DNA from 2 places in the Microbacterium sp. BE35 genome. Region 1 is predicted to be linked to the other one. Evidence: predicted binding sites of a transcription regulator. Region 1 holds the regulator's gene; the other holds the start of a gene.
What was found. Region 1 encodes HrcA, which represses chaperone genes, less so after heat shock. Its sites were predicted from a motif close to TTNGCACTCGNNNNNNNCGAGTGCNAA; they were not measured.
Positions count from the first base shown of each region.

Region 2: groES (co-chaperone GroES) is a predicted target of HrcA. The motif match lies at 1,489-1,515, and genes of this name have one in related genera.

Region 1 covers NZ_JAVDXD010000003.1:446,684-450,091, reverse strand. Annotated here, with positions in the region: gene dnaJ (molecular chaperone DnaJ) at 1-835, opposite strand, end outside; gene hrcA (heat-inducible transcriptional repressor HrcA) at 887-1,927, opposite strand; gene hemW (radical SAM family heme chaperone HemW) at 2,055-3,272, opposite strand; gene J2Y46_RS13540 (DUF1990 family protein) at 3,280-3,408, opposite strand, start outside.
Region 2 covers NZ_JAVDXD010000002.1:337,070-340,477, forward strand. Annotated here, with positions in the region: gene J2Y46_RS07810 (Hsp70 family protein) at 1-1,235, opposite strand, end outside; gene groES (co-chaperone GroES) at 1,595-1,891, shown strand; gene rarD (EamA family transporter RarD) at 2,275-3,189, shown strand; gene J2Y46_RS07825 (metal-sensitive transcriptional regulator) at 3,193-3,408, opposite strand, start outside.

The DNA.
Region 1 (3,408 bases):
TGGTCGTCGTCGTGCCGAGGATCGCGTCGGGCATCGACACTTCGAGCGTCGCCAGCAGGTCGTCGCCGTCACGGCTGAACACCTCGTGCGGCTGCACCGTGACCTCGATGTACAGGTCGCCGTTGGGGCCGCCGGCCGGGCCGACCTCGCCCGAGCCCGGCAGCTGCAGGCGGAGCCCGGTCTCGACGCCGGCCGGGATGTCGAGCGACACGGTGCGGCGGGCGCGCACGCGGCCCTGGCCCTGGCAGGTGGCGCACGGGTACGGGATGGTGGTGCCGTAGCCCTGGCACACGTTGCACGGCTGCGTCGTGACGACGTTGCCGAGGAGGCTGCGCACCTGTCGCTGCACATTGCCGGTGCCGTGGCAGATGTCGCACGTGACGGGGCTCGTCCCGGGCTGGCAGCAGGAGCCCTGACAGGTCTCGCACACCACGGCCGTGTCGACCTCGATGTCGCGGTGCGTGCCGAACACGACATCGCCGAGCTCGAGCGTGACACGGACGAGGGCGTCCTGGCCGCGCTCGCGGCGCGATCGGGGCCGGCCCCCGCGCGAGCCGCCCGCCGCGCCGAAGAACGTCTCGAAGATGTCGTTGAACCCGCCGAAGCCGCCGGCGCCGCCGAACGGCGAGTCACCGCCGCCCATGTCGTAGCGGGCGCGCTGCTCGGGGTCGCTGAGGACGTCGTACGCGTGCGTCACGAGCTTGAAGCGCTCGGATGCCTCCTCGCCCGGGTTCACATCCGGGTGCAGCTGACGGGCCAGCCGCCGGTACGCTTTCTTGATCTCGTCGGTGGAGGCGTCGCGTGAGACGCCGAGGACCTCGTAGTGGTCAGCCACTTTCGCCTTCCTGCCGCGGCCGCGCCGCGGGATCGTGTGTGCGCGCGTGCGTCAGCGGGAGCTGTCGTCCTGCTCGAGCATGCGCGTGAGATAGCGCGCGACGGCGCGGACCGTCGCGAGGTTCGTGGGGTAATCCATGCGCGTCGGGCCCAGCACGCCGACGCGGGCGAGAGAGCCCGTCGCGTCGTAGTCGCTGGCGACGACGGATGCCTCGGCCAGGCCGAACGCCTCGTTCTCGCGGCCGATGCTCGCCGCGAGTCCCTGCTCGTCGGCGACCATCTCCCCCATCAGCCGCAGCAGCGTCACCTGCTCCTCGATCGCCTCGAGGAGCGGATAGATGCTGCCGCGGAAGTCGGATTCTCGGCGTGCCAGGTTGGCGCTGCCGGCCATCACGAGCTTGTCCTGGCGGAACTCCTCGAGCTCCTCGGCGACGGCGCGGACGATCTCGTCGGTCGCGCGCTCGTGCGCCGGAGCCTGCGCATCCCGTCCTTCGAGGCGCTCGGCGATGCGCTGCAGTCCTTCGCGGACGGGCCGGCCGACCAGCAGGGTGCCGAGCCCCGCACGGATGTGCGCGAGGTCGACGTCGTCGAATTCCTCGCCGACGAAGGTCAGGCGCTGCGACACGCGTCCCGTGTCGGTGACGACGATCACCAGCATCCGTCCGCCGCCGAGCTGGACCAGCTCGACGTGGGTGACCGTCGCGCGCGCGAACGAGGGGTACTGCACGATCGCGACCTGGCCGGTCAGCTGCGTGAGGGCGCGCACGGTGCGCACGAGGACGTCGTCGAGGTCGCCGGAGCCGTCGAGGAACGAGGCGATGGCCGCCCGCTGGGCCGGCGACAGCGGCCGGAGCTCCGCGAGATGGTCTACGAAGACGCGGTAGCCCTTGTCCGTCGGTACGCGGCCCGACGAGGTGTGCGGTGCGACGATGAGCTCTTCGTCCTCGAGCAGCGCCATGTCGTTGCGGATCGTCGCGGCCGACACTCCGAAGGCGTGCCGTTCGACGATCGCCTTGCTGCCGACCGGCTCGCGCGTGTCGACGTAGTCCTGGACGATCGCCCGCAGCACCTGCAGACCCCGTTCGCTGACCATCCCGCCTCCTCACGCCGCAGCTGGCACTCGCATGACTGGAGTGCCAATTCTATCCGATGGCCCTGTCAGGATCGTCGAGCGACGCCGAGACAGATTGCGAAGCCGTCCCACGCACGATCGCTCCGGGCTAATCGGTGAGCGCCCGCACCACCGCATCGGCGAGCAGACGCCCACGCCGCGTGAGCACGACCCTCCCGCGCAGGGCGGCAGGACCCTCGATGAGTCCGTCCGCGATCAGCGCGGCTACCGCGTGACGGCCTTCGCCGAGGAGCTCCTCGACGGGGAGCCCCTCGCGGATGCGGGTGCGCAGCAGCATGCTCTCGAGGTTCCTGGCCGCGGCATCCGGGATCTCCCGTCCGGCGGCCGGCGACTGCCCCGCGGCCAGCCGTTGCGCGTAGGCGGCAGGGTGCTTGACGTTCCAGAACCGCACGCCCGCGACGTGGCTGTGCGCGCCGGGGCCGAAGCCCCACCAATCGGCGCCGACCCAGTAGGCGAGGTTGTGGCGGGAGCGGTGCGCGTCGCCGCGCGCCCAGTTCGACACCTCGTACCAATCGAACCCTGCTTCCCCGAGCAGATCGTCGGCGAGCTCGTACATGTCGGCTTGCAGGTCGTCGTCGGGTGCGACGACCTCGCCACGGCGGATCTGGCGGGCGAGCTTGGTCCCGTCCTCGATGATGAGCGCGTACGCGGAGATGTGGTCTGACTCGAGGGACACAGCCGCCTCGAGCGAGGTGCGCCAGTCGTCGAGCGATTCGCCCGGAGCGCCGTAGATGAGGTCGACGCTGACGTCGAGCCCCGTCTCGCGCGCCGCAGCCACCGCGGTGCGGACGTTGTCGGGATCGTGCGTGCGATCGAGGGCGGCCAGGACGTGCGGGACGGCGGACTGCATGCCGATGGACAGGCGCGTGACACCGGATGCCGCGAGCTCGGCCGCCACCGCAGGCGTCACCGTGTCGGGGTTGGCCTCGACCGTGATCTCGGCGCCGTCGGCGATGCCGAACGTGTCGCGCACGCCGGCCAGCATGCGTGCGAGGTCGCCGGGCGGGAGGAGAGTCGGCGTGCCGCCGCCGAAGAACACCGTCGACGCGGGGCGGTTGCCTCCGGCGCGCTCGAGAACGGGCGCCGACAGCGCGATCTCACGAAGGAGCGTGTCGGCGTACTCGTCCTGTCGGGCGCCGCGCAGCTCGGACGACGTGTACGTGTTGAAGTCGCAGTAGCCGCAGCGGACACGGCAGAAGGGGACGTGCAGATACACGCTGAAGTCGGCGGCCGGATCGATGCGCGTGCCGGGCGGCAGCGAGCCGTCCGAGGGAACGGGCTCGCCGAGCGGAAGAGCGGAGCCCATCAGCGCCTCACGCGGGGGTCGTGTACAGCGGCGAGATCGCGCGCAGGTACCGCGTGAACAGCTCGCGACGACGGCGCTTCGTGAGCCCCGGGAGCATCCGGTACAGCACGGCACGGGGCGCGTCGAACGCGCGGAC
Region 2 (3,408 bases), on a different contig from region 1:
CTCGCGAGCACGATCGACCCGCCGGCCAGAGCCGCCGCGGTAGGCACACGCCGGATCCAACGCCGGCGGCCGGCGCGGGTGCGCTCGTCCGGGAACCCGGATGCCGCGACTTCCGCGTCGGTGGCCGGTGAGAGGTCGAGGGCATCGGCCGGCGCGGTGACCGCGGCAGCAGCCACTCCCGCGCCGAACACCGCCGCAGTCCCGGCGGGCGCACGGTGAGCGTGCCCGCCGGCGACGATGCGGGCGGCGCCGAGCGCCACGATGGCTTTGGGATCGGCATCCACCGCGATCGGGGCATCGAGGCGGTCCGACAGCAGCTGCGCGACGCGCGGGATGCGTGAGGAGCCGCCGGTGAGCAGGATCGCGTCCAGGCGCGCGCCGATGTCGTTGGTCTCGAGCAGCGAATGCAGCACGTCGATGGTGCGCTCGATCCCCGGTTCGATGAGAGCCTCGAACTCGGCTCGCGTGATGCGCACGGTCGTTCCCGCGCCACCCAGGAAGACCGGGATGGCGGCCTCGGAGTCGAACGAGAGCGCCTCCTTTGCTTCGACGCACTCGCGTCGCAGCGCCGCGAGCGCGACGCGCGCCTCGGGATCGGCAGCGAGGTCCGCCGTCGAGAGGCCGGCGGCGGCGATCGTATGGCGCACCACGAGATCGTCGAAGTCCGCGCCCCCGAAGTCGGGGATGCCCGCCGGCGATCCGATGATCTGCAGCGTGCCGTCCGGCGCGGCGCCCACCAGCGCCGCATCGAAGGTGCCGCCGCCCAGGTCGTACACCGCCAGCACGCGGTCGCCGTCGAGCGCGGACGTGGCGTGGTAGTGCCACGCCGCCGCGACGGGCTCGGCGACGAGCGTCACCGGGCACGACACCTCGGCAGCCAGGGCGGCCACGACGAGGCTGCGGCGGTAGTCGCCCCACGTCACCGGGACGGTGGCGACGATCGCGTCGGGGTGGCGCCCTTCGCGTTCGGCGACGGCCTCGACCACCCACGCCACCATGCCTGCGAACAGCTCTTCGGTCGCGAGCCGGCGGCCGGCGACCACCACCGGCACGTCGTCGCCGATCCGGCGCTTGAACTCGCGCACCAGCCGTTCGGGCTGTGCGAGCCCGCGTCTCTCAGCAGCCTCGCCGTACAGCAGGGTGTCGTCGGCGACGAACACCGCCGTCGGCGCGCTGTCCGCTTGTCGCCCCAGCGCGAACCGCGCCGTCTCGACGTTTCCTTCTGCATCTGTCATCGCTGTGGATGCGGCAGTCCTACTGGTGCCGATGTCCACAGCGAGCGTGAAACTCTTCGTCATCGCCCGAAAATCCCCAGGTTCAGGACACAACCCCCGATGACGTCAGGTCTACCACCAAGGCTCACGTATTGCGAGAGGGGGTTGCGTTCCGTGGCCATGTCTCCAGGAGCCGCCGGGTGGGCGGGCTGATACATCGGGGCCGGATCTGTCCGGTCGCGCTCGGGCTCAGGCGGAGCGTGCATGACATGCATTGGCACTCACGTTGCATGAGTGCCAGCCGGTTGCCTAGACTGACGTAAGCACTCTCAACGTCAGAGTGCTAACGAGTCTTAGTCTCAAGAAAGAAGAGGTAGACCGTGTCGGTTTCCATCAAGCCGCTCGAGGACCGCATCGTCATCAAGCAGGTCGAGGCCGAGCAGACCACGTCCAGCGGTCTGGTCATCCCCGACACCGCCAAGGAGAAGCCCCAGGAGGGCGAGGTCGTGGCGGTGGGCCCGGGTCGTATCGACGACAACGGCAACCGCATCCCGCTCGACGTCGCCGTCGGCGACCGCGTGATCTACAGCAAGTACGGCGGCACCGAGGTCAAGTTCGGCGGCGACGAGTTCCTCGTCCTGTCGGCTCGCGACGTCCTCGCGGTCGTCGTTCGCTGAGTTCTCGCGCACCACGCGCACCCCGAAAGGGTCGGATGCTTCGGCATTCGGCCCTTTCGTCGTCTGCGTGCACGACACGATGTGCTCCGCGGTCACAAAGGGTGGGAGCCGATGGCCCGCAACGCACCAGAAGTGACTGCGGAGCAGCGAGGCGATGCGAGGGGAGGGGAGGAGCGGGTCGTCCGACGGTGGCAGGAATGACACCACGGATGACGGAGAACGGATGCTGGGACCCTTCGGCTGCGGAGCGCGCCCCGGTGGGCCGGGCGTAGGCTGACGCAGTGAGTCACGAGCAGTCTTCGCTTCCCGGTCGCGACGTGGTGGACGGGCTCGACGATTCGACGGCGCTCGACCTGGGCGTCACCACCGGCACCCGCAGGGTCGTGTCCGACACCGTCGAAGCCCGGGAACGCCGGCTCGGCGGGGTCTTCACGTTCTCCGCGTACCTGCTGTGGGGCTTCCTCCCGCTGTACTTCCTGCTCCTGGCGCCCACCGGTCCGTGGGAGATCGTGGCGTGGCGCATCCTGCTGTCGCTCGTCTTCTGCGCGCTGCTGCTCACGGTGACCCGCACGTGGCCGCGGCTTGCGGCGATCTTCCGGCAGCCGAGGGTGCTCGGCCTCACCGTGATCGCGGGCTTGCTGATCTACGTCAACTGGCAGGTGTTCATCTACGGGGCCTTGAACGGCCACGTGATCGAGACCAGCCTGGGCTACTTCATCAACCCGATCGCGACGGTGCTGCTCGCCGTGCTCGTGCTGCGCGAGCGCCTGCGGCCGACGCAGTGGGTCGCCATCGGCATCGCGGCGGCGGCGGTCGCCGTGATCGTGATCGGGTATGGCGCCTTCCCGTGGATCGCGCTCACGCTCGCGGCATCCTTCGGCGTCTACGGCCTCGTGAAGAAGAAGGTCGGGCCGTCGGTCGACGCCGTGAGCGGCCTGACTCTCGAGACGCTGTGGCTCACCCCGATCGCGGTGGTGGTGCTCGTGATCGTCGGCGCGACCGAGGGGCTCACGATGGGGGCGGACGGCTGGCAGCACACCGTGCTGCTCAGCCTGACGGGTGTCATCACCGCGGTGCCGCTGCTGCTCTTCGCCGCGGGCGCGCGCCGCGTCTCGCTCACGACCATCGGGCTGCTGCAGTTCGTCGCGCCGGTCCTGCAGTTCCTCGTGGGCTGGCTCCTGCTCGGCGAGCCGATGCCCCTCGAGCGCTGGATCGGCTTCGGTCTCGTGTGGGTGGCGCTCGTCGTCCTCACGGTCGATTCGCTGATCCACGCCCGCCGCAGCCGCGTCGCGGCCTAGCGCTCAGCGCACCAGGCGGGCGATGGCCTGCGTGGCCTCGGTGATCTTCGCGTCGGCCTCGGCGCCGCCCAGGCGCGCGGCATCCACCACGCAGTGGCGCAGGTGGTCATCCAGCAGACCCACGGCGACGGCTTCCAGCGCGGAGGTCAGCGCGCTGATCTGCGTGAGGATGTCGATGCAGTACTTCTCGTCCTCGACCATCTTGTGGATGCCGCGCGC